Regions from separate parts of the Serratia grimesii genome, predicted to be linked through region 1. Evidence: predicted binding sites of a transcription regulator. Region 1 holds the regulator's gene; the other holds the start of a gene.
What was found. The regulator LexA, encoded in region 1, represses DNA repair genes until DNA is damaged. The targets are predictions, from matches to a motif close to TNCTGTATGTACATACAGNA.
Positions count from the first base shown of each region.

Region 2: a site for LexA is predicted at 4,049-4,068, ahead of SGBXF1_RS08295 (DNA translocase FtsK 4TM domain-containing protein). Genes of this name have one in related genera too.

Region 1 is NZ_LT883155.1:4,677,199-4,692,798, reverse strand. Features, by position in the region: gene SGBXF1_RS24005 (alpha-amylase family glycosyl hydrolase) at 1-945, shown strand, start outside; gene malK (maltose/maltodextrin ABC transporter ATP-binding protein MalK) at 938-2,047, shown strand; gene SGBXF1_RS21880 (maltoporin) at 2,077-3,372, shown strand; gene malM (maltose operon protein MalM) at 3,468-4,370, shown strand; gene SGBXF1_RS21870 (nucleoside hydrolase) at 4,426-5,409, opposite strand; gene SGBXF1_RS21865 (LacI family DNA-binding transcriptional regulator) at 5,432-6,433, opposite strand; gene SGBXF1_RS21860 (MFS transporter) at 6,456-7,838, opposite strand; gene ubiC (chorismate lyase) at 8,209-8,733, shown strand; gene ubiA (4-hydroxybenzoate octaprenyltransferase) at 8,730-9,623, shown strand; gene plsB (glycerol-3-phosphate 1-O-acyltransferase PlsB) at 9,684-12,152, opposite strand; gene SGBXF1_RS21840 (diacylglycerol kinase) at 12,302-12,670, shown strand; gene lexA (transcriptional repressor LexA) at 12,792-13,400, shown strand; gene dinF (MATE family efflux transporter DinF) at 13,502-14,842, shown strand; gene SGBXF1_RS21825 (CsbD family protein) at 15,108-15,317, shown strand; gene zur (zinc uptake transcriptional repressor Zur) at 15,411-15,600, opposite strand, start outside.
Region 2 is NZ_LT883155.1:1,774,441-1,790,040, forward strand. Features, by position in the region: gene cydD (heme ABC transporter permease/ATP-binding protein CydD) at 1-17, opposite strand, end outside; gene gstA (glutathione transferase GstA) at 194-811, opposite strand; gene SGBXF1_RS08280 (LysR family transcriptional regulator) at 908-1,795, opposite strand; gene trxB (thioredoxin-disulfide reductase) at 1,875-2,846, opposite strand; gene lrp (leucine-responsive transcriptional regulator Lrp) at 3,519-4,013, shown strand; gene SGBXF1_RS08295 (DNA translocase FtsK 4TM domain-containing protein) at 4,134-7,727, shown strand; gene lolA (outer membrane lipoprotein periplasmic chaperone LolA) at 7,926-8,537, shown strand; gene SGBXF1_RS08305 (replication-associated recombination protein A) at 8,545-9,888, shown strand; gene serS (serine--tRNA ligase) at 9,999-11,291, shown strand; gene dmsD (Tat proofreading chaperone DmsD) at 11,628-12,245, shown strand; gene SGBXF1_RS08320 (DUF1801 domain-containing protein) at 12,328-12,696, opposite strand; gene SGBXF1_RS08325 (MFS transporter) at 12,876-14,021, shown strand; gene pflA (pyruvate formate lyase 1-activating protein) at 14,078-14,818, opposite strand; gene pflB (formate C-acetyltransferase) at 15,114-15,600, opposite strand, start outside.

The DNA of each region.
Region 1 (15,600 bases):
ACCCTGTACCGGATCCATCCGGTCAGTTTCCGTGATGGAAACGGGGACGGTGTGGGTGACGCTCACGGCATGATTGCGGCATTACCGTACTTGAGCACGCTGTCGATTGACGGTTTGGTACTGCCGCAAGCGTTGGCGGCACAAGATGAAGCCACGGTCGCAACCCAAGGGCTGACGTTGTGGTATTGCGACGGGCCAAACCACATTCGTCGTGCCACCGCTGCGCAGCAACAGTATCTCCGCAGCCCATTAGCGTTAGAGGTCGTGCCCTTCAGCGTGGAAAAGCTGGTTGAGGTATTGAATGACCGCCGCGTCACCCTGGCAGATAGCCTGTGGAGTACCGGTGATGCCGATCAACCTCGCGTGGTCAGCCACTGGGGGCAAGGCAACTTACGCTCCGCTGATGCTTTTTTAACGCTGTTGGCGATGTTGCCTGCACCTATTTGCTTGTATCAAGGCGAAGAATTGGGACTGCCGCACGCCGCTGGTCTGCAGGATCCTCTTGGTGCGCAAACGCCGATGCCTTGGCATGAAGCGCCAGAACAGGTGACCTCTGGCGAAATTCACTGGTACCAGCAGGTGGCGATCGAACACCGCGCGCTGGCCATCAGCCGCCAGCAGTATGACAACCAATCCACCTTACGTTACTGCCAGTCCCTGCTGGCATTACGCCGGCTTCCGGTTATCCAACAGGGAGAACTGAGCATCGTTAGCCAGCGTAATGGCGTCGTGCGCTTAATTATTACCCATCAGGATCAATGCCTTGAAGCGCTGATTAACCTGCAGCCTTATACTCAGGCGGCCGCGCCGTCTGAGGCGACCTTGCCACTGGCATGGCAGCACGGTGCGCAGCAAGAGGGTCATCAATGGGTTTTGGCGGGTTTTGCGTCCGCCATTTTTACACGAAATGTTAACTGCGAAAGCAGGGGAGTAACGCATGGCTAGCGTCACATTGCGCAGCGTTTATAAGGCCTTCGGCGAAGCTGTGATTTCCAAAGACGTCAATCTGACAATAGATGACGGTGAGTTTGTGGTGTTTGTCGGGCCATCGGGCTGCGGCAAATCTACGCTGCTGCGCATGATCGCGGGGTTGGAGGACATTACTTCCGGTGACCTGATGATTGGCGATAAACGCATGAATGAGGTTCCGCCGTCTGAGCGCGGTATCGGCATGGTCTTCCAGTCTTATGCGCTGTATCCACACCTGTCAGTGGCCGACAACATGTCATTTGGCCTGAAGCTGGCGGGTGCCAAGAAAGCAGAAATCAACCAGCGGGTTAACCAAGTTTCGGAAGTGCTGCAACTGGCCCATTTGCTCGATCGACGACCTAAAGCGTTGTCCGGTGGGCAACGTCAGCGTGTGGCGATCGGTCGTACGTTGGTGGCGGAACCGGATGTGTTCCTGCTCGACGAACCGCTATCTAACCTCGACGCCGCACTGCGAGTGCAAATGCGCATTGAGATTTCCCGTCTCCATAAGCGCCTACAGCGCACCATGATTTACGTCACTCACGATCAGGTCGAAGCGATGACGCTGGCCGACAAGATCGTGGTACTGGACGCCGGGCGTGTAGCCCAGGTCGGTAAGCCGCTGGAGCTGTACCACTATCCGGCCAACCGTTTTGTCGCCGGTTTCATTGGGTCGCCGAAAATGAACTTCCTGCCGGTCAAAGTGACCGCTGTGGAACCGCAACAAGTCCAGGTCGAACTGCCTAACCGTCAACTGGTGTGGTTACCGGTGGAAGGTACGCAGGTTCAGGCCGGTTCGAACATGTCATTAGGTATTCGTCCAGAGCATCTGTTGCCTGGCGATGCCTCTGAAGTTCGCCTGACCGGCGACGTACAGGTGGTGGAGCAACTCGGTAACGAGACGCAAATCCACATCCAAATCCCGGCAATTCGTCAAAACCTGGTTTACCGCCAGAACGACGTGGTGCTGGTAGAAGAAGGTGCAACATTCGCTATAGGCCTGCCGCCTCACCGCTGCCATCTGTTCCGTGAAGACGGTACGGCATGTAAACGGCTGCACCAGGAGCCGGGCGTTTAAAGCATCACAGTCTGTATAACAGGAGAATAATGATGACTACCTTGCGCAAACTTCCTCTGGCACTGGCAATCGCCGCTGGTGTTCTCACAACTCAGGCGATGGCCGTGGATTTTAAAGGTTACGCCCGTTCTGGTATCGGCTGGACCGGTAGCGGTGGTGAGCAACAGTGCTTCAAAGCCACCGGTGCTGACAGCAAATACCGTCTCGGTAACGAATGTGAAACTTACGCCGAACTGAAGCTGGGTCAGGAAGTGTGGAAAGAAGGCGATAAAAGCTTCTATTTCGATACCAATCTGGCCTATTCCGTTTCACAACGTTCTGACTGGGAAGACGTGACCCCAGGCTTCCGTGAAGTGAATGTGCAGGGTAAAAACCTGATCGACTGGCTGCCGGGCTCCACCATGTGGGCCGGTAAGCGCTTCTATCAGCGTCATGATGTTCACATGATTGACTTCTACTACTGGGATATCTCTGGCCCAGGTGCCGGTCTGGAAAATATCGATCTGGGCTTCGGTAAGCTTTCTGCTGCCGTCACCCGTAACTCTGAATCCGGTGGTTCTTACGGTTATCTGGATAATGAATGGAAGCAGCGCCCAACCGTCAACGATACCTTTGACGTGCGCTTGGCGGGTCTGGAGCTCAATCCTGGTGGGACTCTGGAACTGGGCGTAGACTACGGTCGCGCGAATGCACAAGATGGCTATAGTTTGGCCGACGGCGCCAGCAAAGATGGCTGGTTGATCACTGCCGAACATACCCAAAGTATTCTGAGCGGTTACAACAAGTTTGTACTGCAATATGCCACTGATTCAATGACCTCCCAGAACAATGGCCGTAGCCAAGGCGCCACTATCGACAACAATGGCAAGATGATTCGCGTGTTGGATCACGGTGCCATCGACTTCAACGATAAATGGGCGATGATGTATGTCGCTATGTTCCAGGACATTGATCGCGACAATAACAACGGCACCACTTGGTACACCGTGGGTGTGCGTCCAATGTACAAATGGACGCCTATCATGAGTACCCTGCTGGAAGCCGGTTATGACAACGTGAAATCCCAGCGTACCGGCGATCGCAACGGCCAATACAAAGTCACCCTGGCGCAACAGTGGCAGGCGGGCAACAGCATCTGGTCACGTCCGGCTATCCGCGTATTTGCTACCTACGCCAAGTGGGATGAGAAATGGGGCTACGCTAACAGCGATTCCGGCGCCGGTTACACCTCAGGTACCGCGTATAACGACACCAGCATGCACACTTTCAGCCGCGGTAATGACGATGAAGTCACCTTCGGCGCTCAGATGGAAATCTGGTGGTAATGTGATAACGGGGAGAGCCAGGTGTTCTCCCCAACCTGTATTCGCCGACACTGACTCTCTTGCCTGAGGCGCGTCGGATACAATGGGGTATAACAATGAAAAAGAATCTGCTGTCACTCTGCTTGTCACTGGCGCTTACCCTTGGTGCGCCATTGGCGGCCAATGCTGATACGCCGGCTAATGTCTCCATCGCACCAGCCATTAGTGCCAGCACGCTGCAAAGCCTGCCATGGCAACCGCTGGTACCGCCGGTTAGCCAAGACGTGAAACTGGATAATGTCAGCCCGCAAATCAATCAGGGCGATATTCAGGGCGCTATTGCCGCCTATACGCTGCCAGCCGATCGCGGCTCGCTGGAAGTTACGCTGAGCAGCATCAGCAAGAACAACTCAATTTATGCGCCAAGCGTACTGGTGCTCGATGAGCACCTGCGTCCGGCTGCCTATTACCCGAGCAGCTACTTCCCTTATCAGCCACCTGGCGCGATGTCGTCGGATCGCTTAGAGGGAACGCTGAAACTGACCCCAGCTCTGGGTCAGAAACAAATCTATCTGCTGGTGTACACCACCCGTCAGGATCTGGCAAAAACCACCCAACTGACCAACCCGGCAAAAGCATATGCGCAGGGTGTGGGTAACGCAGTGCCGGATATTCCGGATCCTATCGCTAGCCATAGCACCAGTGGCACCATCAAACTGAAGGTCACTGCAGAACAGGGTAGCGGCAATATTATGATTGGCATGCTGCAACCGGCACCGGCGGCGACGCCAGTGGTTGTGGGATCTACTGCTGCAGTCGCAGCAGCACCGGCTCAGGTGCCAAGCAAGCCGGCGGAACCGATGTTGAATGACACAGAAACCTACTTTAACAATGGCATCAAACAGGCAGTGAAGGCGGGAGACATCGATAAAGCGCTGAAGCTGATGAATGAGGCGGAAAAACTGGGTTCCACCACAGCACGTGAAACGTTTATTAGCAGCGTGAAAGGCAAGGGGTAGTACCCGACGCTGCCGATGCTGGCTCAATGATTGGTGCGCCTCGGCGCACCTTTTTTCATTCGCGGGCCAGCGTTTGGCCGATCAACGCCAGTAGACGGGGATTATCGACCTGTTGCATCACCCGCACAGGTTTGCCCGTGGGCTCCGGCATGCCGACGGTCAGGCGCAAACTGTCTGGCCGCCAGCGCCGTGAACTGCCGCGTGTCATGGCTCCCTCCAGTGCAACATCCACATAATATTCTTCTGTTGTCACCAGCTCCGGCTCTAACAGCCAGGCAATCACCAGCGCATCATGAATCCAACAGCCTGGTAGATGGCGCGTATGGCGGGAATAATCGATCCAGGGTCGGGTCGTCGCCAGCAGATAGCGACACAGCGGCGTATCCGGTTGGGTCATGTGCGCCAGGTCTGCCTGAGTCAACATCGTCTTTGTCGTGACGTCTAATGGGGCGAGCGTGATGTGAGCGCCGCTAGTCAGCACCCGCCGGGCGGCTTCAGGATCCAATCCAAAATTGGTGTCCTTAATGTAGCCTTCGACGTTGAAAACCCCGCCCATAATCACGATTTCCTTCACGGCTTGAGCCATTTGTGGATACAACTGCAAAGCATGCGCGACGTTGGTGAGTGGGCCGATCGCTGCCAGGGTGATTTCGCCGGGGTTATTGCAGATAAGCTCGCCGATTGCCACTGCGGCATTCGGTGTTGTTGTTATTGTGGCATGTGGGCAAGGCGTTTCGCGCCACAGGCTGGCTAAATCCGGATCGGTAATGGCACGATCCAAATGGGCACGCCAGGGCTCTGGTGGTTCACTCAAGGCACAGGTGGCGCCAGCCACCACCGGCACCTGATAGCCGGTTTGTTGCAATAGATGATGGGCCACGGCGAAGCCGACGTCACGTGGCGTATTGCCCGCTACGATGCTGATCAACTCCAGCGAGAGCTGCGGTCTGGCCGCCAGAGCTAATGCCAGCGCCAACCCGTCGTCGACGTTGGCACCGGGGATGCCGTTACCGGGATCGCAATCAATAATCAAACGCATAGCAGTTACCTAAATCAATAAACTAGCAGCCGCACGATCGGCGGATATGTAGCTGGAAGGCGAATTCATGCAGCTCCGGTTGCGCCGCACCGGCAGCCAGCATGGCGATTGCCCGTTTCGCCATGGCGTCAATCGGCTGTTCGACCGCGCTGAGGGGCGGAATGCTGAATTCGGATTGCTGGGTGCCATTAAAGCAAATGATAGCCAGGTCGTCCGGTACGTGCAGCCGGTGTTCCGCCAGTGCCGACAAACAACCGAGCGCCTGTTGCTCGTTGGATGTGAATATGGCTCGTGGGCGCGGTCCTTGCAGCATTCTTTGACTGGCCTGATAGCCGCCCTGACGTGTGTAGGGGGCTTCAAAAATCCATTCCTTATGCGGTGTAATGCCCGCCTCAATCAGAGCATCACGCCAGCCATTTAGGCGATCCTGTGCGTTGAGCATGCTCAGTGGGCCTACAAAAATGCCAATTTCCCGGTAGCCGTGTTGTAGCAGATGGCGTGTTGCCTGGCAGGCAGCATCACGTTCGTCTACGCGAATGGCGCAAATACCGGCATGGTTGTCGATGGTGTCGATCATCACGCAAGGGGTACCGGAATTGCGGATCAGATCAAACCAGGGATGGCGATCGACACTGATGTACAGCAGTCCGTCAACCTGACGGCGCAGCAGATGATTAATCAGGTCGTGTTCGCGCTGCCGGTCGTCGCCGGCGTCACCTAACAGCAGTACGCGTCCGTGGCTGAATGCCTCGCGTTGCAGCGCCCGTGCCAGTGTGGCAAAAAAGGGGTTGGAAATGTCAGGCACTACTAAACCGTAAGTCAGGGTATTACCTGAAGCCAGTGCGCGGGCAATGTCGTTCGGCCGGTAACCGGTTTGTTCGATCGCGGCCAGTACCCGCAAACGGGTGGCTTCTGCCACCGGCCGCGGGCCGTTGTTAATCACATAACTGACGACCGCGACCGAGGTGCCCGCTACGCGGGCGACGTCGGCGCGGGTGATACGCCGCGCGGATTGATTATCCAAGTTGGGTTCCTGTACGCCCTGATTACACCGCGTCCTGCGGCAAGTTAAGATCGCGGCCGCGGGTTTCCGGTGCAAAGAAGGTGGTGATTAAGCCAATGCCCGCCATTACAACAAAATAGCAGGCAACAGGCCACCAGTGACCGAAGCCGGCCAGCAGGGCGGTAGCAATCAGCGGTGCGGTACCGCCGGACAGGATCGACCCCAGCTCTTTGGCAAATGCCATTTTTGAGTAGCGATTTTTGACGCCAAACAGTTCCACGCCGTAGGCGGCCTGCACGCCAAAAATACCCAATGAAGCAATGCACATGCCGACCACAATCACCGAAATCACTATTGCTGGTTCGCGGCTGTCGAGCAGCCAGAATGCCGGGAAGGCATACAGCACTAGCAACAGGCAGAACCAACGGTAGGTAACGCGGCGGCCAAAGCGGTCAGAAAGCCAACCCGCGAGAGGGATCACCAGGAAACCGCACAGTGAGGCAATCATCACTGCCAGTGCCGGCACTGACTTATCCACCATCAGCACCTTGGCAACGTAACCCACGATAAAGCCCTGGCACAGATAGGATGGGCCGTTCTCGCCAATACGCAGGCCCAGCATGATCCAGAAGGCTTTAGTGCGTTGCAGATAGCTGCGGTTATCTGGTGTAGCAGGCGTGTTGTCCAGCATCCGCTGACGGTTTTGTTGCAGTTCGCGTTCAAACACCGGTGTTTCACGTACGTGGCGGCGCAGGTACAGCGCCCCTCCGGCGATCAAGATGCTGGCGAGGAACGGAATACGCCAGCCCCAAGCGATCAGATCAGCTTTATCCAACTGCAAGACCAGCAGCCACACCAGCGAGGCCAATAGCGTTCCACTGTTAGAGCCGATAGCAATGATCGAGGCGACCAGGCCACGCCGTTTGGCCGGTGCGTATTCTGCCAGCATGACGGCGCCGCCGGAAAGTTCTGCACCAGCACCGAAGCCCTGAGCAAAACGCAGGATCACCAGACAGGTGGGGGCCCAGACGCCAATTTGGGCATAGGAAGGGATCAGCCCGATCAGCGTTGTGGAAACGCCCATCAGTGCAACTGTTGTGAGCAACACCACGCGGCGGCCCTTACGGTCGCCAATCCAGCCGAAAACCAACGCGCCGATAGGCCGGGCAATAAAACCGACGGAATAGGTGGCGAAGCTTGCCAATAGCGCGACCATTGGGGTGGCTTCGGGGAAGAACACGTCGCCGAACACCATGCCCGCTGCCAGACCATACAGGGCAAAATCGACATACTCCATGGCGGTGCCGAGCCAGCATGAGAAAGTGGCGCGCCAGAATTGACCACGCCCCTCTTTGGTGGCTAAACGTTCATCGGCCGCCAGCGTTTCACTGGCGGCCTGTGGGGTTGCAAGCGTTGTTTCGCTCATTGTATTGATATCCTCTGTTTTGCTGCAGTGAGTTCCCTGGTGTCGGCAAGAAGGTTTGCTGACGAAAATGTCGGACAAATGGCGATTCAACGCTGCGATGCAAGAGTATCTACGCGCGTAGATAAAACAATGCAACAAAGGTGAAAGTTTGCGGACGATCACAGAATCCCCATCGCTCCGGGGAACGAAGGTAAAGAAAACAGATGGCAGAAAAATGACATTACGGCACTTTTTTACTGTTGAGTTTGCTACGTGCTATCCCACGAATCTGCCTGCCGCTTTTGAATTTCTGCGTTACAATGGCTCTCTGTTAACAGTTTGTATGGTCTGGCGCGGCCGCAGGGCGCGGCGTCAGGCATGGAGTAGAGCAATGTCTGGCAATAGGGATTCCATCTTGCCGCCGCTGGAGTGGTTATCTGTGCAACATCCTCCGGTACCCGCCGCTGTAAGCGACTGGCTGATGGAGCTAGGGTCGATGACTCGCCGTTTTGAGCGTCACTGTGGGCGTGTGCACGTTGAACCACAGCGCGAATGTTTTGTTACCCGCGATCAACTGGGTGAAGAGGCTGAACACTTGCCGGACAGCCCGCGTTACTGGCTACGTGAAATCGTGTTATTGGGCGACAACCAGCCTTGGTTGCTGGGGCGTACGGTGATCCCTCAGGAAACGCTCACTGGCCCGGATTTGGCGCTGGTGGATTTGGGTACGCTGCCACTGGGGCGTTATCTGTTTAGCAGCAATGAGCTAACCCGCGATTATATTCACATGGGGCGGCAAGAGAGCTTGTGGGCGCGTCGCTCCCGCCTGAGACTGGCGGGTAAACCGCTGTTGCTGACGGAACTGTTTTTACCAGCTTCGCCACTGTATGCGGCAGAAAGTACGGACCCAGAATGATGAGGAGAGGAAATACCTTGGAGGGAAGCGTGATTCAAAGCAAGTGGCAGGCTTATAGCCATCTGATGCGCATTGATAAACCGATTGGCACCTTGTTGTTGCTGTGGCCAACTCTGTGGGCGCTGTGGCTGGCGGGGCAGGGCGTGCCATCGCTGTCTATCCTGTTGGTGTTTGTGGTTGGGGTCTTCCTGATGCGTGCAGCCGGTTGCGTGGTGAATGACTATGCCGATCGCGCCGTCGACGGCCACGTAAAGCGGACTGCCGGGCGTCCGATGCCAAGCGGCAGAGTTAGCGAGAAAGAAGCCAAAATTCTGTTTGTGGTATTGGTACTGATCTCATTCGGGCTGGTGCTGACGCTGAATTCAATGACCATTTGGTTGTCACTGGCCGCGTTGGCATTGGCATGGGCTTATCCGTTTATGAAGCGGGTCACGCATCTACCGCAGTTCGTACTGGGTGCTGCCTTTGGTTGGGGCATTCCCATGGCTTATGCTGCTGTGAGTGAGTCGCTGCCTCTGAGCTGCTGGCTGCTATTGCTGGCCAATATCTGCTGGACAGTGGCTTATGACACGCTGTACGCCATGGTTGACCGTGATGATGACTTGAAGATTGGTGTTAAATCCACGGCCATTTTGTTTGGGCGTTACGACAAACTGATCGTTGGCTTACTGCAACTGGCCACGCTGTTGTTGTTAGTCTGGGTTGGCTATCTGGCTCAGTTGAGCGGGGCATTTTACTGGTCGTTACTGCTGGCAGGTGCGCTGTTTATCCACCAGCAAAAGCAGATCGCGACCCGTGAGCGCGAGGCCTGCTTCAAGGCATTCCTGGACAACAACTACGTTGGGTTAGTGCTGTTTATTGGTATCGCGCTGAGTTACTGGCAGGCTTAACGGGCCACTGGCAATAAAAAAGGCACCCGAGGGTGCCTTTTTCGTTTCCGTAACAACGGATTACTCGTCTTTTTCTTCAACTTCTTCGAGTGCAACCGACGGCGCGTTGGTTTCCGCTGGCATGCTGACACTCTCAATGGTCAATTTGATCTCTGGGGTGATCAAATCGCTCAGCATGCTGTACACCTCCATGGTGTGCTCACGAACTGCATCGCCAATATCGTTGATATAGCCTTCTTCACGCAGCGTTGCCACCAGGGTTGAGAACACTGCTTTGTCGAAGAACTCTGGCGCGTTGATGCCGTGCAATACCGACAGACGCTGGGCCATAATCCGACTCTCTTTCTCCAGTGCACCGCGATTAATGCTCGGATTCGCACTGAGGATCGACATGGTTATGGCGTAGCGTTGCAGCGTTTCGCGGATACCGGCGGCCAACAATTGCAATGGTCGGATGCGTGCTGGATTCAGAACCAGTTCGTCACCCTTATCGCAGATCAGTTGCTGACGGATCATTTCCTCGATCAGTGGTCGCAGCACTTCGGACAGTTGTTCCTTGTCGTTGTGCAAGAACAGCTCAGCCTTCAGCATTGGGTAAATCAACCCAATCTGACGCAGCAGTTCGGTGCGAGAAACGCGGCGATGATGCATCACGATCGTGGCTATCAGTGAAGGTAGCACCAGCAGATGATGGATATTATTGCGGTAATAGGTCATCAGGACTGCCTGCTCGCGTGGCAGGATGATGATATCGCCGATATTATCCTTCTCGACCTCAAACTTATTCATGTTCAGCGCGTGATCCAGCAGCTCATCTGGCGTCTGGGTCGGTACGGTGACATCGCTGGCATAAGGCACATTGCGCATCAGTTGCAGATAGCATTCAAGCTGCTCCAGCAACTGCTCACGGGTCAGCGAGCGTTGGCGTGAAGCCAGTAGCGCCGTGGAGCACAAGTTCATGGCGTTAGCCGCGGCGGCATTGTTGATGCGCACCATGATCTTGGCCGCCAGATCGTTAACCGTCGGCGTCAACCAGCTTGGGCGTTGGGATTCGATAGGATCAATCGATTCACGCCATTGAGGCACGTTCTGGTTCAGGTAAGTGGTCAACGGCAGTGGATCACCGAAGTTGACATAACCCTGGCCGAGATTACGCAGCTTGCGCAGACCACGCAGCATCTGCAGCAGGCTCTCTTTTTCCTTGGTCGCGCCACGCAATTCTTTAGCGTAGGTGCCCACCTCCATCACGTGCTCGTAACCGATGTAGATCGGCACCAGTGTGATCGGGCGAGAACCGCCGCGCAGCATTGCCTGAATGGTCATCGACAGAGTGCCGGTCTTCGGTTCCAGCAGACGTCCGGTACGAGAACGACCACCTTCGACAAAGTACTCCACTGAGTAACCACGGCTAAAGAGTTCGCCGAGGTATTCGCGGAACACCGTCGAATACAGTTTGTTGCCTTTGAACGTCCGGCGGATAAAGAAGGCACCCAGGCGGCGGAAGATCGGGCCAGCCGGCCAGAAGTTGAGGTTAATACCGGCGGCAATGTGTGGCGGCACCAGGCCCTGGTGATACAGGACGTAAGAAAGCAGCAGGTAGTCCATGTGGCTGCGGTGGCAGGGCACATAAACGATCTCATGGCCGTCTTGTGCCAACTGACGCACGCGTTCGGCGTTGGTGACGTTGATACCTTGATATAACCGGTTCCAGGTCCAGCTCAACACGCGGTCGGAAAGGCGCACAGTTTCATATGAGAAGTCAGCAGCGATTTCTTCCATCAGCGCAATGGCGTTCTGCTGGGCTTTCTCATGGGAAATTTTCTTGCTGCGCGCTTCGTCTTCGACTGCTTTCTCGATCGCTTTGGACGCCAACAGTTTGTTGAACAGGTCCTGACGGGCCGGCAGGCTTGGGCCAACGGCTGCCAGACGCTGACGCGAGAAGTGCATTCGTGCTACGCGCGCCAGTTTTTGTGCGATGGTTTTGTCCGTGCCGTGTTCCGTCGCCATGCGACGCAGCGAAACGGTGTTGGAGAAACGCACAAAGCTGTCGCGGCCGAGCCACAACACGGCAAAGAACTTCTGTACACCGTTAAGCAGGCGCAGATGCGGCGTGCCATGGCCTTCGCGGCCTGGAGAACGACCAAACATCACTGAAACAGGCAGCATCTGAATATCGAGATCCGGATTACTGCGGTGCAGATCCAGATAGTCGTGAAACAGTTTTACTGACTCTTCTTTCGGTGTGTAGTAGCGGAATACGCGCGGGCCGTCGTGAATAAACACGTGGCTAGGCAGCACGGTACCGTCTATCTCCAGCGGATTGAGGGGATCGGGCAGATCCTGCGCCAGGCACTGGGTGCGTAGCGTCAGTAAATCCGCCTTGGAATTATAAGGTAAAACATACAAAATCGGCCGTGAGGGATCCAACCCTAACTCCGTGACCGGATCTGAAGGGATAACCTTACTTCTTACCAACAATTTGAGTGGTAAATTCAATAGTTTATAATAAATTTTACGCCAACCTGACATAACAACGTGAAGCCTCTTGTTAGCAATGCGCCGCAAGCATACCAGAAACCGGGTAGCAGATCTGTGGTGTTGGAAAACCGAGAGCCGGAAGCATTTCCTGGCCTAGACTCTTTAATTATGACTTACCTCTGTGAAAGGCACTAAAAAACATGGCAAACCAAGCAACCGGCCTGACCCGTATTATTAAAGCCGCCGGCTACTCTTATAAAGGCTTTTCCGCTGCCTGGCAGCATGAAGCTGCATTCCGCCAAGAACTGGTGGCGACCGTGCTGGCTATCATACTGGCGATTTGGCTGGACGTGGGTGCGATAGCACGCATTTTACTGATCGGATCGGTGCTGCTGGTGATGATCGTCGAGATGCTCAACAGCGCGATTGAGGCGATTGTCGATCGGGTGGGTACTGAACATCATGAGCTTTCGGGCCGGTCGAAAGATATGGGGTCGGCGGCAGTTTCACTGGCAATTATTTTGGCACTGTTTGTCTGGGGCTCGGTACTCTGGCAGCACTTTGCCTGAGTGGGGTGGCCCTGTTGCGACATGGGTCGCTAATCCCTGATTTTTATTCATTCTTCGGTTCCCAAGCCGCACTTACCTGTATATACTCACAGCAAGACTGTATAAACAAACAGGGGGCGGAATGAAAGCACTAACTACCAGACAGCAAGAGGTCTATGATCTGATTCGCGATCATATTTCGTCCACTGGCATGCCGCCAACGCGCGCCGAAATCGCCATGCGTCTGGGGTTCCGCTCGCCAAATGCTGCAGAAGAACACCTGAAAGCATTGGCGCGTAAAGGCGTCATCGAGATCGTCTCTGGTGCGTCGCGCGGCATTCGTTTGCTGATGGAAGATGAAGAAGGTTTACCGCTGATTGGCCGCGTGGCCGCTGGTGAGCCGCTGTTGGCGCAACAGCATATCGAAGGGCACTACAAAGTGGATCCTTCCTTATTCAAACCGAGTGCAGATTTCTTGCTGCGGGTTAACGGTATGTCGATGCGTGATATCGGTATTCTCGACGGCGACCTGCTGGCGGTACATAAAACTCAGGACGTACGTAACGGCCAGGTCGTTGTGGCGCGTATTGAAGACGAAGTCACAGTTAAGCGTCTGAAAAAACACGGCAATGTCGTTGAACTGCTGCCAGAAAACAGTGAGTTCCAACCGATTGTGGTTGATCTGCGCCAGCAGAATTTCACCATTGAAGGTCTGGCGGTCGGTGTGATCCGCAATGGCGACTGGGTTTAATCCCCACGCCCGAACATCGTTCTCTGATTTAAATCGCCCCAGCTCTGGGGCGATGTCATTTCTGACTGATTAAAACCGCACTGCCACGGGAACATTTCACTATGCGCCTGATTTCTGCTTTTACCAGCGATACCGATAAAGCCTTGTGGCGTCTTGCGCTACCGATGATCTTTTCCAATATCACTGTGCCACTGCTTGGGTTGGTCGACACAGCGGTCATTGGCCACCTGGATAGTCCGATTTACTTGGGGGGCGTGGCGGTTGGCGCGATGGCCACCAGCTTCCTGTTTATGCTGCTGCTGTTCTTGCGCATGAGTACCACCGGGTTGACGGCACAGGCGTTGGGCGCACAAAACCCGCAGGGATTGGCACGCGCCTTTATGCAACCGCTGTTGCTGGCGGTATTGGCCGGTGTCGCTATCGTGTTGCTACGCCATCCGTTGATCAATACGGCACTGCATATTGTCGGCGGCGATAACGCGGTGCTTGAGCAGGCACGGTTGTTTCTTGAAATCCGTTGGCTGAGCGCGCCAGCGGCATTGGCAAATATGGTGATCTTGGGCTGGTTGCTTGGCGTGCAATACGTGCGGGCGCCGGTCGTTCTGCTGATTGTCGGTAATCTATTAAATATCGTACTGGATATCTGGCTGGTGATGGGGCTGGGGTGGAATGTTCAGGGGGCGGCGACAGCGACGGCTTTGTCTGAATATGCCACGCTGCTGCTGGGGCTATGGCTGTCCTGGCGTGTAATGCGCATACGCGGTATTTCGGTACCCATGTTGCGCCATGCCTGGCGCGGAAACCTCCGGCGTCTGCTCGCGCTGAACCGCGATATTATGTTGCGCTCACTGTTGCTGCAGCTGTGCTTGGCATCGTTGACTATCTTCGGTGCCAGACTTGGCGGTGACGTAGTGGCAGTCAATGCGGTACTGATGAATTTACTGACCTTTACCGCTTATGCGCTTGATGGTTTTGCCTACGCGGTAGAAGCGCACTCTGGTCATGCCTATGGCGCACGCGATGATAGCCAATTGCGCAAGGTGTGGCGGGCTGCTTGCCGACAGGCCTGTTTGGTGGCGCTGGCCTTTGGTGTGGTTTATGCGTTTGCCGGGCAGCAAATCATTGCGGCATTGACCTCGCTGCCAGAACTGCGCGCGATGGCGAGAGACTATCTGCCTTGGCAGGTGGTGCTCCCGCTGGTAGGGGTGTGGTGCTATTTACTGGATGGCATGTTCATTGGTGCAACTCGCGGCGCAGAAATGCGTAACAGCATGGCCGTAGCGGCTGCGGGCTACGGCTTGACGCTGTTAAGCGTGCCTGTCTTGGGCAACCATGGATTATGGTTGGCGCTGGCGGTCTTTCTTGCGCTGCGTGGCATCGCGCTTGGATGGATTTGGCACCGTCACAGGCTGCGCGGCAGCTGGTTTTCAACCGCGCAATGATGTGATTTTCTCACTAAAACATAAAATTCATTTATGTTTTAATTTGTATTTTGTTACATATTATCGCCTGCGAATAATGTCGCATAGGAAGTTGTTTGTTGGCGTTTTTTTCTTATTTTTGATTTAAAAATGGATTTTAATTCTGGTTTTTATTTGTTTGTCGCTATCTGCTTCTATAATTAATCATGTGGCTGGCGAAGTGAACGGGGATTCTCCTCGGCCAGCAGGATCTGAAACTGATTCACCACAGGTTAACGGAGATACTATGAACAAAGATCAAGCCGACGGTAACTGGAAGCAGTTTAAAGGGAAAGTGAAGGAAAAATGGGGCAAGCTGACCGATGACGATCTGACGGTCATCGAAGGGAAACGCGAACAGCTTGTCGGTAAAATCCAAGAGCGTTATGGCTACCAGAAAGAGGCGGCCGAAAAAGAAGTGAAGTCTTGGGAAGATCACAACAAATATCGCTGGTAGAGCGATAGGCAGCAGCAGATTGCGGCCAGAAGCTTGGTGTCTCCCCCCTTGACGCCAAGTCTGCAGACACAGGGAGGTGCCTGCTAACCCCGCTTATTTCTTCTTGATAGCAATGCTATGGTCATGTTCGCCGCAATCATGCTTGCTGTCGCAAGCTTCTACTTCAACGCAGGCGACGCACAGACCGTGTGCTTCCACTACGCTATGACGCAGGACAAAACCCGACTCTTTAGCCAGTTTTTGCAGCGTATCTTCGATCCCTTCAGTCGTGCGTTCTGTCACC
Region 2 (15,600 bases), 2.2 Mb from region 1:
TGTCTGGTTTTTTTCATCAGATAAGAGTCTGCGTCGCCGGCGCCTGTTGTTACAGACAAGGTTAACGTACTGTTAAAAAAAGTGTTTGCCCCAACCTGAAGCGAACAAGTGAAGGCCAATGTTACCTCTTCACCCGGCAGACTGAAAATAATAAAGCGGTCAAATATCGGTATAACAGACAGCGGCAACCGGGTTATTTCACTTCTTGGCTGGCTGTTTCCGCAGCCAGGGCGGTTTGTACGGATTTACGTTGGGCGATCAGCGCCATATATCGGGTTAATGATGGCCAGTCTGTTAAATCGACAGAAAATTGGGCCATCCAGCGCAAAACCGTGAACAGATAGGCATCGGCCACGCCGAAACGCTCTCCCTGTAGGAATGTCTGCTCGTCCAAAACCTGAGCGACATAATCGAGACGGCGGCGCAGCTTATCGCGAAACAGTGTTTTAACCTCTTCCGGGAGGCGTGTATTGAATAGCGGACTGGAGCCTGAGTGAATCTCACTGGTAATAAAATTCAGCCATTCTTGTAATCGTACGCGGTCGAATGACCCATTTGGGGGCGCCAGTGCGGCTTCAGGGCGCAGATCCGCCAGATATTGCACGATGGCGGCACCTTCGGTGATTACCTGTTCGTCATCCAGCATCAGGGCGGCAACATAACCTTTGGGATTCACGTGAGAGAAGTCTTTTCCGTCAGCGCTGCGTTTAGTGCGGTTATTCACGCGGATCAGTTCGAACGGCAGACCCAGCTCGCGCAGAACAATGTGCGGGGAAAGTGAGCAGGTATTGGGTGCAAAGTAGAGTTTCATGACAGTTCCTGAGACAAGAAGCAAGATTGCTTAGCCATCAGAATGTCGTCAGCACCGCCGAGAGAAAAATTAGAATGTCAGAAACCCGCTATTAGTTCAGCTACTGACGGGCAGGGGGAGATGATCCTGCAGATACTGTAATAAGGTCTGTACCGGCGCGGAGCTTGCACCGCTGAACGAACAGACCAAGCCAAAATGACGGTAAAGCGGTGAACGCAGTGGAAGAGTACAAATGCCTGGCGCATCAGGCGGTATCACTGATGCGGGCATGAGCGATACACCGATCCCTTCGCGAACCAGCGTTATCGCGGTGCTCCAGTCACTGACCGTCACGCGCACATTTGATAGTTCAAAACCGGACATTTGTGCCAGCCGCTGTGCATTAAGTTGGCAGCCGCCGGTAGCCAGCACAAAGGGGTGTTCAGCCAGTGCGCTGAAATCTACGGGGTGCCGTCCCCTGGCTAATGGATGCCCGTTGGTGGTCACCGCCAGCCACAGATCTTGCCCCAGTGGGTAGCTTTGCCTGCCTTTTCCAGGATTCAATACGACGCCAACGTCGACGGTTTCCAGAGCCAACCAGTTTTCGACTTCCTGATCGGTGCCTTCCAACTGAACTAACTCTATGGCGGGATAGCGTCGTTTGAATTTACGCAATAACGGTGGCAGCAACAGGGAAAATGCAGAGGGGAAGCTGGCCAGACGTATTTTACCGGCGTGCGTGCTTTTCGCCTGATGCGCGTAATGTTGAATGGCATCAAGTTCAGCCAGCATAGCGCGGGCGTGGATAACGATCTGTTCACCGCTTTGTGTGAGTACCACACTGTGTGGCAGGCGGACCAACAACGGGGTATTCATCGTGTCCTCTAACTGAGCGATAGCCTGGCTGGCACCGGACTGAGTCATGCCACATTGATGTGCCGCCAGAGTGATTGTGCCGCTGTCGGCCACGGCAACCAACAAACGCCAGTGGAGAAGATTCTGCATTGAATACCTGTCTGGTTGATGTTGCAGGTACAAAAAAAGCGGCTAAGGTAGCCGCTTTTCAATATGGCAGAGGGTGCTGTTACAGCACTTCTGCGTTGGCGATGCCATCCAGGTAACGCTCAGCATCCAGTGCCGCCATACAACCGGTACCGGCAGAGGTGATCGCCTGGCGGTAGATGTGGTCCATCACGTCGCCAGCGGCGAATACGCCAGGAATGGTTGTCTGGGTGGCATTACCGTGAATACCGGACTGCACTTTGATATACCCGTTCTCCAATTCCAACTGACCACCGAAGATGCTGGTGTTCGGGCTGTGACCGATAGCGATAAACACGCCGGCCAACGCCAGTTCCCGTGTTTCGTTTTCTTCTTTGGTGCTGCGGATACGTACACCGGTAACGCCCATTTCATCGCCCAGCACTTCGTCCAGAGTATGGTCGGTATGCAGTACGATGTTGCCGTTTTTCACTTTCTCCATCAGCCGGTTGATCAGGATCTTCTCTGAACGGAAGCTATCACGGCGGTGAATCAGGTGAACCTCAGCTGCAATATTGGACAGATACAGCGCTTCTTCTACGGCAGTGTTGCCGCCACCGACGACCGCGACTTTCTGATTGCGGTAGAAGAAACCGTCGCAGGTAGCACAGGCGGAAACGCCTTTGCCTTTAAATGCTTCTTCGGTAGGCAGGCCAAGGTAACGGGCCGAAGCACCAGTGGCGATGATCAATGCATCACAGGTGTATTCACCGTTGTCGCCAAACAGACGGAACGGACGGTTTTGCAGATCAACACTGTTGATATGGTCAAACACAATTTCGGTCTGGAATTTTTCTGCATGCTCACGCATACGTTCCATGAGCGCTGGGCCAGTCAGGCCTTCGGCATCACCTGGCCAGTTTTCCACTTCGGTGGTGGTGGTCAGTTGACCCCCTTGTTCCATACCGGTAATCAGTACCGGGCTCAGGTTGGCGCGCGCAGCATAAACTGCGGCGGTGTAGCCAGCCGGGCCGGAGCCCAGAATCAATAATTTGCTGTGTTTAGCCGTGCCCATGAATAACCTCTTTTCCCACAATGGCGGACAATGGATCCGATTGTAGGGAAAATGCAGCATTAAAAAAAGCGTCAGGGGATGTTGTTAACGATTTGTTTGATAGTCATTGCCTATTAATTATTATTTTGATGCTAAATCGAGCGTAAAACGCAGCAATTTAACTTATGGAAACCACACACCGCAATTTTGTGTTCACCTGACCGGAAACAGCACGTTAAGCGGGTTTAAGCGCCTTCTCTGCGGGGTTTTTAAGCCAGCGATTCATAACTAAAAACGGGGTGCTAACTTTTCATGACGGTACGTTCTTCTGATTTTGCTTCTTTTACTTTGACAATCCGCTGCGCATTTGCGAAAACATCATAGGAAGAAGAAATTATCCCCGCACCTGCAGTAAATCGTACGTATTTACGGCGTTGGCGCAGAGTTTTACGCCGTTGATGAAACCTTGTGCGGCAGGTGAGTCGATATCGCGCAGGCGAGTAGCAAATTTCTTCTTGCGATTAACGTCATTTAAACACGCTGTGCAGGGTTTGACAGACAGACTGCACAACGGTGGATGATGGTAGTGAAACATATGACAGGCATTGGGTCTTCGCTTGGAACGAGCCCTTACACATTGACGTTGGCTAGGGTGTGGCAAGTGCAGGGAAGAAAATAAGAGAGACAATAATAATGGCAGACAATAAGAAACGCCCGGGTAAAGATCTCGACCGTATCGACCGCAATATCCTGAACGAGCTGCAGAAGGATGGGCGTATTTCGAACGTTGAGCTTTCGAAGCGCGTGGGGCTATCCCCAACACCATGTTTAGAACGCGTGCGCCGCCTCGAGCGTCAGGGTTTCATTCATGGGTATACCGCTTTGCTCAACCCGCATTATCTGGATGCGTCCCTGTTGGTCTTCGTGGAAATCACGTTGAACCGCGGTGCACCAGATGTGTTTGAGCAATTCAACTCAGCAGTGCAGAAGCTTGAAGAAATTCAGGAGTGTCATCTGGTGTCCGGTGATTTCGACTATCTGTTGAAAACCCGTGTACCGGATATGTCTGCTTACCGTAAGTTGCTCGGTGAAACCTTGCTGCGTCTGCCGGGGGTTAACGACACCCGTACGTACGTTGTAATGGAAGAAGTGAAACAGAGTAACCGTCTGGTTATCAAAACACGGTAGGGTGCAGGTGCAAAACCTGATTAAATTGGTTACACTCCTGTTTATTCATACAGTTTCGGCGCCGGGGAAGCTTCTCGGCGCTGTTGCTATGTCAGCTAACAGGAACCTGGAGAGCCTTTCTTGAGCCAGGAATATACAGAAGATAAAGAAGTTACCTTGAGAAAACTCAGCAGCGGTCGCCGTTTGCTCGAAGCTGTGTTGATCGTGGTGGCCATTTTTGCCATTTACCTCATGGCTGCCTTGGTCAGTTTTAATCCATCTGACCCAAGCTGGTCGCAGACCGCGTGGCATGAGCCGATTCATAACCTGGGCGGTGGCGTCGGGGCCTGGATGGCCGACACGCTGTTCTTCACCTTCGGGGTACTCGCCTATGCGATACCACCGATCATGCTAATGTTGTGCTGGGCGGCTTACCGTCAGCGCGGCAACGGCGAGTACATCGACTATTTTGCGCTTTCATTGCGCTTGATCGGCACGTTGGCGCTGGTGCTCACTTCGTGTGGCTTGGCGGCATTGAATGTCGACGATCTCTATTACTTCGCTTCCGGCGGCGTTATCGGTAGTTTGCTGAGTAATGCCATGTTGCCGTGGTTCAACGGCATCGGTGCAACCTTAGGGCTGCTGTGCGTCTGGGCTGCGGGGCTTACGCTGTTTACCGGTTGGTCTTGGCTGGTGATCGCCGAAAGAATCGGTGGTGCGGTACTGGGTACGGCGACCTTTATGACCAATCGCTCACGCCGTGAAGACCGTTATCACGACGACGACGACCGTTATGTTGAAGAACAACCCGAATCTGCACAGAAAGAAGCTGCGCTTGCTGCTGCCACCACTGCGGCTGCGGCTAATGCGGCGGAAGACGACGTGTTGTTCTCTGCTCCTTCAGTAACGGAAACCGCCAAGTTGGCGGCAGAATTGGCGGCAGAAGATGCTCAGGATCCCTTACTCAGCGTCCTGCGGGCTAATGATGACGATACTGTTAATGGCGAACCCGTTGCACCAGCGGTAGCCAGCGCACCTGTCACTGCGGCGCCTGTCGTAGCACAGGCTCCGTCTGTTACCGTGGCCCCGACCGCGCCTGCATCAGTGAACCAACACCCGATGAGCACGGTCGCGGAAAACACGACGCCGCCATTATATTCGTTCGAGATCCCTGAAGAGACACCGACGCCGACGTTGACGCGCCCGGCTGATCCTTATCTGGATGATGAGAATGAACCGCGCTTGGGTAATTGGGATGTTCCGGCCGCATCACCGGTGCACGAACGTTCCCCGTTTGATTTTTCTGCCGCCCAGCGTGATAGTGCAGACCTCAGTGCTCCGGCTGGTTTTAGTGCCGGTGAGCTTGGCGCTACGCCGTTTGGTAACGTGAAACCTCAGGCTCCTGCCGCAGCAGCTGCGGTTGCGGGGGCTGTCGCCGCCAATACGTTTATGCCGGCATTTACCGCTACCAGTGAGGCTAACTCGCAGGTGAAACAAGGCCTTGGCCCTGAGTTGCCACGCCCGAACCCTGTGCGCATTCCTACCCGACGCGAACTGGCTTCTTACGGTATCAAGCTGCCTTCACAGCGCATTGCCGAACAGGAACAGCGTAGCCGTGGAGATGACGAGCCATTGCCGATTGCCGATAGTCTTGCACCCGAGCAGGATGATGAAGCTTTGCAGGAAGCTGCGTTGCGCCAAGCGTTTGCCGAACAGCAAAACCAACGTTATGGCGAGGAATACGCGCAAGATAATCAGGATGATGAGGCAGCTCTGCAAGAGGCCGCACTGCGTCAGGCGTTTGCTGAACAACAAAACCAGCGCTATGGGCAACAAGAAGCTGCACCATCAGCACAGACAACCACGCCGGTAGACACGCGCAATGCGTTTGGTTTCTCGCCGATGGATGATTTGGTTGATGATGGCCCAGTTGAGCCCTTGTTCACCTTGTCGCCACAGCTTGAAGACCGTATTGAGCAGCAAAGCGAGCGTGAAGATGATGTGCCATTCGGTCAGTTTGAGCCTGCAGCGCCGGTTTATCAGCCGCAAGCTCAGCCTCAGACACCACCGGTACAACCATACCAACCGGCCTATCAACAACCGCAGCAGCAACCGGCTGCTCAGCAACAGCAACCAGCTTATCAGCAACCTGTCGCGCAACCGGCACCAGCTGCTCCGCAGCAGCCAGCGATGGATAGCCTGATTCACCCGTTCCTGATGCGTAATGATATGCCGCTGCAAAAACCAACCACGCCGTTGCCGACGCTGGATCTGCTGACTGAAGCCCCGAAAGAGGTTGAACCGATAGATACCTTTGCGTTGGAACAAAAGGCGCGTTTGGTCGAAGCCAGCCTGGCCGATTACCGTGTGAAGGCCGACGTAGTCGATATCCTCCCTGGCCCGGTGATTACTCGTTTTGAGTTGGATCTGGCTCCAGGTGTTAAGGCTGCGCGTATTTCAAATCTGTCTCGCGATTTGGCTCGTTCACTGTCAACCTCTGCGGTTCGTGTGGTCGAGGTGATCCCCGGCAAACCTTACGTTGGGTTAGAACTGCCTAACGTTAAACGCCAAACAGTCTATCTGCGAGAAGTGCTGGATTGCCCAGCGTTCCGTGATAATCCATCGCCGTTGGCAATCGTATTGGGTAAAGACATTTCCGGTGAACCGGTGGTGGCTGATCTGGCGAAAATGCCACACCTGTTGGTCGCGGGGACGACGGGTTCCGGTAAGTCGGTAGGGGTCAATGCCATGATCCTGAGCATCTTGTATAAGGCCACGCCGAAAGAAGTGCGCTTTATCATGATTGACCCGAAAATGCTGGAACTGTCGGTCTATGAAGGCATTCCGCACTTGTTGACGGACGTGGTAACCGACATGAAAGACGCTGCTAACGCATTGCGTTGGTGTGTCGCCGAGATGGAACGCCGTTATAAGCTGATGTCTGCGCTCGGTGTGCGTAATCTGGCCGGTTATAACGAACGTGTCGACCAGGCCGAGGCGATGGGACGCCCAATCCCGGATCCATTCTGGAAACCAACTGACAGTATGGACATCACACCGCCGGTATTGGAGAAAGAACCTTATATCGTGGTGATGGTGGATGAGTTTGCTGACTTGATCATGACGGTTGGTAAAAAGGTTGAGGAGTTGATCGCTCGTCTGGCGCAGAAAGCGCGAGCTGCGGGGATCCACCTGGTGCTGGCAACTCAGCGCCCTTCGGTGGATGTGATCACTGGTCTGATCAAGGCCAACATCCCAACCCGTATCGCCTTCACCGTGTCCAGCAAGATTGACTCGCGTACCATTCTCGATCAGGGCGGTGCTGAATCCTTGCTGGGTATGGGTGACATGCTCTATCTGGCGCCTAACTCGTCCATTCCTGTACGTGTACACGGTGCATTTGTGCGCGATCAGGAAGTGCATGCAGTGGTTAAGGATTGGAAAGCGCGTGAGCGACCTCAATATAAAGAGGGTATCCTTAGCAGCAGTGATGACGGTGAGGGCGGTGCTGGTGGCGGCCTGGACGGCGACGAAGAGCTGGATCCGCTGTTTGACCAGGCGGTTGAGTTTGTGGTGGATAAACGCCGCGCCTCTATTTCCGGTGTACAACGTCAGTTCCGCATTGGTTATAACCGAGCTGCGCGTATCATCGAACAGATGGAAGCTCAGGGCATTGTCAGTGAGCAGGGGCATAACGGCAACCGCGAGGTGCTGGCACCGCCACGGCATGATTGATGAAGCTTTAATCGTTGTTATTAAATAATAAAGGGCCGCTTAGCGGCCCTTGTGCAAAGAAGCGTAAACCCATCGGCTTCTCGGAGCATTGGCCTATATGCAGGTTGATGGATTCGGGTAGAGTAAGGGTGTTAAGGGTTAATTTGACCCGCACGGCACCGCCTTGCGGTTAACGCATTTCATAAGGTATCTGGAATAATGAAAAAACTGTTAGTTGCCTGTTGTCTGCTTTCGGGATTCGCTTCCACCTCTGTGTTGGCCGACGCCGCACAGGATCTGCAAAGTCGCCTGGCGAAAGTGAACAGTTTCCACGCCAGCTTCTCCCAGACCGTAACCAGTAGCGATGGCGCTGCGGTACAGCAGGGTGAAGGTGAACTTTGGGTGAAACGTCCGAACCTGTTTAATTGGCACATGACCTCGCCGGACGAGAGCGTGCTGGTATCAGACGGTCAGACCCTGTGGTTCTACAACCCCTTTGTTGAGCAGGTGACCGCCACCTGGCTGAAAAATGCCACCGGCAATACGCCGTTTATGCTGATCACCCGTAATAACGCCAATGACTGGAAACAGTACAACGTTAAACAGAAGGGTAATGATTTTGAGCTCACGCCAAAATCCAGCAGCGGCAACCTGAAACAGTTCGCCATTAGCGTGGATAACAGCGGCACTATCCGCAGTTTTGCCGCGGTTGAGCAGGACGGCCAGCGCAGCTCTTACACGCTGAAAAGTCAGCAGAATGTTGCTGCCGATGCCAGCAAATTTAAATTTACCCCGCCGAAGGGGGTGACGCTGGACGACCAGCGCCAGTGAGGTCTGCGTGAGTAATATGTCGCTCGATTTTTCCCAGAATGAGTTCCAGCCGTTGGCCGCGCGTATGCGGCCGACGACGCTGGCACAGTACATCGGCCAGCAGCATCTGTTGGCTGCGGGTAAGCCTTTACCGCGCGCTATCGAAGCGGGGCAACTGCATTCGATGATTCTGTGGGGGCCGCCGGGTACAGGGAAAACGACGCTGGCGGAATTGATTGGTCGTTACGGCCACGCGGACGTCGAGCGGATTTCGGCCGTGACGTCCGGTATTAAAGAGATCCGTGAGGCGATCGAGCGTGCGCGTCAGAACCGTGACGCCGGTCGTCGCACTATCTTGTTTGTTGATGAAGTGCACCGTTTTAATAAAAGTCAGCAGGATGCTTTCCTGCCGCATATTGAAGACGGCACCATTACTTTTATCGGTGCGACAACCGAAAACCCGTCCTTTGAACTTAACTCTGCTCTGCTGTCACGTGCTCGTGTGTATCTGTTGAAAGCATTAACTGCCGACGATATCAGCCAGGTGTTGGATCAGGCGATGCAGGACAACAGCCGGGGGTTTGGCGGGCAGAATATCGAGTTGCCGGATGAGACGCGCCGCATGTTGTCAGAGCTGGTGGGCGGTGATGCACGCCGGGCGTTGAACAGCCTGGAAATGATGGCGGACATGGCGGAGATCAACGCCAAAGGTATCCGTGTGTTGACGCCGGAATTACTGAAAGAAGTGTCTGGCGAACGCAGTGCGCGTTTTGATAATAAAGGCGACCGCTTTTACGATCTGATTTCGGCGTTGCATAAATCGGTGCGTGGTTCAGCGCCGGATGCTGCGTTGTACTGGTATGCACGTATTATTACCGCTGGCGGCGATCCGCTGTATGTGGCACGTCGGTTGCTGGCGATTGCTTCCGAAGATGTGGGCAACGCCGATCCGCGTGGCATGCAGGTCGCTATCGCGGCCTGGGACTGCTTTACCCGCGTCGGTCCGGCGGAAGGCGAACGGGCGATTGCCCAGGCTATCGTTTATTTGGCTTGCGCGCCAAAGAGCAACGCGGTTTACACAGCCTTCAAAGCGGCAATACGCGATGCCAAAGAGATGGCTGATTATGATGTACCTGAGCACCTGCGCAATGCGCCAACCAAGCTGATGAAAGAAATGGGGTTGGGTGCAGAGTACCGTTACGCTCACGATGAACCCAATGCTTATGCAGCCGGCGAAGATTACTTCCCGCCAGAAATGGCCAAGACGCGTTACTATCATCCAACCACACGCGGTCTGGAAGGTAAAATTGGTGAAAAGCTGGCATGGCTGGCTGAGCAGGATCAAAATAGCCAGACAAAACGCTACCGCTAGCGTTGCCGTTGCGGTAAGGTTAGCGGGTATCACTCTTCCTTTATACGGCTTCAAATTCAGCCGAATAAAACATCAAATTTTCTTTCAATAACAATAAGCACAGGATTAGCATGCTCGATCCCAATCTGCTGCGTAATGAGCTAGACGCAGTCGCCGTCAAACTGGCTCGCCGAGGCTTTAAACTCGATCTGGATCTGCTGCGTTCTCAAGAAGAGCGCCGCAAAGTTCTGCAGGTAGAAACTGAAACACTGCAGGCCGAACGTAACTCCCGATCGAAATCCATCGGCGCGGCTAAAGCGCGCGGGGAAGACATTGAGCCGCTGCGTCGCGAAGTAAACGAACTGGGTGACAAGCTGGATACTGCCAAGGCCGCACTGGATCAGCTGCAGGCTGAGATCCGTGATTATGCGTTGGCGATACCGAACTTGCCGGACGATGCTGTGCCAGACGGTAAAGACGACAGTGACAACCAGGAAGTCAGCCGCTGGGGTGAACCACGCCAGTACGATTTCCCGGTCCGCGATCATGTCGATCTGGGCGAAATGGCCGGTGGTCTGGACTTTGCCGCTGCAGTTAAGTTGACGGGTTCACGCTTTGTGGTGATGAAAGGGCAAATCGCTCGCATGCACCGTGCGTTATCCCAATTCATGCTGGATCTGCACACGGAACAGCACGGCTACCTGGAAACTTACGTGCCTTACCTGGTGAACCACGCAACCTTGTACGGTACCGGCCAGTTGCCTAAGTTTGGTGAAGACCTGTTCCACACCAAACCACTGGAAGAAGAATCGGACAGCAGCAACTATGCGTTGATCCCAACAGCAGAAGTGCCGTTGACCAACCTGGTACGCGACGAGATCCTTGAAGAGGAATCTCTGCCACTGAAGATGACCGCGCATACGCCATGTTTCCGTGCCGAAGCAGGCTCCTATGGTCGTGATACTCGCGGTTTGATCCGTATGCACCAGTTCGATAAGGTCGAGATGGTGCAGATCGTACGTCCAGAAGACTCAATGGCTACGCTGGAAGAGCTGACCGGTCATGCAGAGAAAGTGCTGCAGTTGTTGAACCTGCCTTACCGTAAAATGTTGCTGTGTACCGGTGACATGGGGGCAGGCTCATGCAAAACCTACGATCTGGAAGTATGGCTGCCGGCTCAAAACACTTACCGTGAGATCTCTTCCTGCTCGAACATGTGGGATTATCAGGCTCGCCGTATGCAAGCGCGCTGCCGTAGCAAAACCGAGAAGAAGCCGCGTCTGGTGCACACGCTGAACGGTTCTGGTCTGGCCGTGGGTCGTACGCTGGTGGCCGTGCTGGAAAACTACCAGCAAGCTGACGGCCGCATTCAGGTACCAGAAGTATTACGCCCATATATGGGTGGCCTGGAATATATCGGTTAAAGAGTTACATGCTCCACGAAGAGCGCCTACGGGCGCTTTTTTTATGAGGGTAAAATTCGGCGTGTATCCCACCCAGTATGTGCGCCAAACGCACAATAGTGTCCGTTAATTATTGTGCGATTGGAATTGTCATGCAGGGATGAAACCGCTGAATTTCCCCCTGTTGCGCTATGGTAAAGTAGGCGTGATGGGTATTGCTTGATTCTGGTTATCGCCGATGAACGGGGTGAATGTGGTGCGTTCTATGGCCAGTATTTGACTGTTGGTACGACGAAAACCGATTAATATTGTTGTGAGGCACCGCGTTTGCTGTGCCCTTAATAGGATCCTTGATTTATGACGCTTGAAAATATCGCTTTAACGGGCCGTGTGCTGGGTGTGTTGTTGTATGCACCGCCAGAAAGTGAAGACGGTCAACGGTTGTTGGCCAGCTTGTCTGAATCTGAGTGGGTCAAAGAGTGGCCATATGGCGACGCTGAACAACGTCAAGCGGCGGCTGCGCTGATCGCTACCGGTCTGGAAGATGAGCAGGAAGAATCGCTCGCGGAGGCATACCAACGCCTGTTTGTTGGTCCTGAAACCTTACCCGCACCATTGTGGGGCTCAGTGTATCTGGATAAAGAGAACGTGCTGTTTGGCGATTCTACTTTGCGTCTGCGTCGGTGGTTACGGTCGAATGGCATTGAAGCACAACATGATCGTAATGAACCAGAAGATCATATTGGCACCTTGTTGATGATGGTGGCATGGTTGGCTGAAGAGCGGCAGGGTGGCTTGGTAGAGCAACTGCTGACGAAACATGTGCTGCCTTGGGCACCACGCTATCTGGAATTGCTGCAAGCAAATGCAGGACACCCATTCTACTTAGGGCTGGCGCAATTGGCGCAACTTACCCTGAGTGCCTGGGGCGAAGAATGCTCTGCCGAAGTTGAGTCTTTAGAGCTGCACTTCTGATAGAAAATGAACAGCCGACAGGTGCGCGAAGTCGCAGTGCTGGCGGCTGTTCATCGAAAATATGCCGTGAGTGTATGTCAGTTTAGCGTGACAGTTCTAGCTCATAAGCCTGTCTGACATACTCTGCCAGTTGTTTCTTATCGATATCGGCAATCGAGTAAAGCTTAATATGACGGCGATACTTGCCATTACCTTCTAGCAGACTATGGGTGTCTTTGAGCTGGTAGCCATGACCGAATTCTACCGAGACATGGCTGCTGTAGGTGAATACGCCGCAGAAAAATGCCGTATGGGAAAACATAATGCCGCCGTATTTGACGGATTCGCAGACATTGTCGCTCATTGTTGTGACAACCTGGCGAACGCGTTCAACAATGGCTAAAAGCTCGCCGTGAGTGCTGCCAATATCGCTCAGCAATGCGGTGACGGTAGCCTCTGTTTTACCTTCCATAATAAGCCCTCCTTACAGCGAATTTTATAAGTAACCAGCATAGCGTTTTATGCTCTGTGTTGCGCCTATCTACCCGAGAAATACAAATTGTGCGGTGGATATATAAGTGCTGATTGACTTTTTTATCGCCAGTGTCATGATGCGCGCACTCTCATTGCGCGTTCGGTTTCAATCTCACTATGTCCGCATATTCTCGCCCAGTGCTCCTGCTGCTCTGTGGTCTGTTGTTGCTCACGGTTTCCATTGCCGTATTGAATACGTTAGTTCCTCTTTGGTTAACTCATGCTCAATTGTCAACCTGGCAGATTGGAATGGTGAGTTCCTCTTACTTTACCGGCAACCTGATTGGCACGTTGATTGCGGGTAAACTGATCCAGCGCATTGGGTTTACTCGCAGCTATCATCTTGCCTGTGTAGTGTTCGCTGTGGCGACTGCCGGTATGGCATTATCTCTCGATTTTTGGAGCTGGATGGGCTGGCGTTTCTTTGCGGGTGTTGGCTGTGCTTGGATTTGGGTGATCGTGGAAAGCGCACTGCTGCGCAGTGGTAACCTGTCCAACCGTGGCCAACTGCTGGCGGCCTATATGATGGTTTACTACCTGGGGACGGTCGTCGGCCAGTTGCTGCTGAGTATGGTATCAACTGAATTGCTGAACGTAGTTCCGTGGGTGGTTGCCATTGTGATCAGCGCTATGTTGCCGATGTTGTTTGCCAGAGTGAACAGCCAACATGACGAACCGCAGCAGGCCGCGGTATGGCCGATGTTGAAACGTCGCAGTGCGCGACTGGGTATCAATGGCTGCATTATTTCCGGCATTGTGCTTGGTTCGCTGTACGGTTTGATGCCGTTATATTTATCTCATCAGGGCATGAGCGACGCGAATGTTGGTTACTGGATGGCATTGCTGGTCAGTTCCGGGATCGTTGGTCAATGGCCGGTCGGTCGGTTGGCAGACCGCTATGGTCGTCTGTTGGTCCTGCGTATCCAGGTGTTTGTGGTGATCCTCGCCAGTATGGCGATGCTGGGTAACTATGCCATGGCACCGGCCTTGTTCATCCTCGGTTGTGCTGGGTTCACTCTGTATCCGGTTGCGATGTCTTGGGCCTGTGAGAAGGCGATGCCGCATGAGCTGGTGGCAATGAATCAGGCGCTGCTAATGAGTTACACGATTGGCAGTTTGCTCGGTCCATCGATGACCGCGTTGTTGATGCAAAATTATTCCGATCAACTGCTGTTTGTGATGATCGCCGCTGTTGCACTGGTCTATCTGATGATGCTGTTGAAAAAGCCAGATCCTCAACACACGCCGTTTGCTGCCGCCTGAGCATAAAAAAACCGGCCACTGTTGTGTGCCGGTTTTTTTGTTGCTGCCTACAGGGCTCAGTACATCACTTTGTGACCGTAGCTTTCCAGAATGCCTTTGACGCGTTCCATAGTGTCTGCCTTCGGCGGATGGACACCGTCCAGCTTGTACTCTTCCCCCATCGCCACCCACTTATGCTTGCCCAGTTCGTGGTAGGGTAGAAGTTCGATTTTCTCGATGTTAGTCATGTCCTTGGTGAATTCGCCCAGCAGGTGCGTAGACGCGTCATCATCTGACCAACCCGGAACAACCACATAACGAATCCAGGTGCGCTGGTTGCGTTTCGCCAAATAGCGGGCGAAGTCCAGCGTACGATGGTTAGAAACCCCGACCAGATTCTGGTGAATATCATCGTTCATCTGTTTAAGGTCCAACATCACCAGGTCAGTAGCATCCAACAATTCGTCAATCACCGGATCATAACGACGTACAAAACCATTGGTATCCAGACAGGTACTGATACCTTCTGCATGGCAGGCGCGGAACCAGTCGCGGACGAACTCGGCCTGTAAAATGGCCTCGCCGCCGGAAGCCGTGACGCCGCCACCAGAGGCATTCATAAAGTGGCGATAAGAGACGGTATCTTTCATCAGTTCTTCTACCGTCACTTCTTTTCCGCCGTGGGTATCCCAGGTGTCACGGTTATGGCAATACAGGCAGCGCATCAGGCAGCCCTGGAAGAAAACGATAAAGCGGATCCCGGGTCCGTCTACGGTGCCACAGGATTCGAAGGAGTGGATGCGACCTTTCACTGACATTGCGGGGTTTTCTCCAATATTGACTGTCAAACGCAGTCTAAAAGTAGGCTTATAACCGCCAGCCAGGGATCAGCGATGCAGTAAACGGGCAGGGCCCGGCGACTGGGGTGGAACGATTCCTGTTGGCCGGTTATTACACCGGATAACTGTTTTGCCGGATATCCATTTAGTATAGCTATCTGGCAAAACAGACTCATGCTGAGTCAGGGAACGGTATTTGCTAAAAAGGCCGGAAAGATCCGGCCCCGGGTTTCAGCTTAACCACCGAGCGGGAAACCCCGCCCGGATGGGGCAATTACATCGACTGAGTGAAAGTACGGGTAATTACGTCTTGCTGTTGTTCTTTGGTCAGCGAGTTGAAGCGAACAGCATAACCGGATACGCGGATGGTCAGCTGAGGATACTTCTCAGGGTTTTCCATCGCGTCCAGCAGCATTTCACGGTTCATCACGTTAACGTTCAGGTGCTGGCCGCCTTCGATAGACGCTTCGTGATGGAAGTAACCGTCCATCAGGCCTGCCAGGTTAGCTTTACGGACATCGTCGTCTTTACCCAGTGCGTTTGGCACGATGGAGAAGGTGTAGGAGATCCCGTCCTTCGCATAGGCAAACGGTAGTTTGGCTACGGAGGTCAGGGATGCTACAGCACCTTTCTGGTCACGGCCGTGCATTGGGTTAGCACCTGGACCGAATGGAGCACCAGCGCGGCGACCATCTGGGGTGTTACCGGTTTTCTTGCCGTAAACCACGTTAGACGTGATGGTCAGTACTGACTGAGTCGCT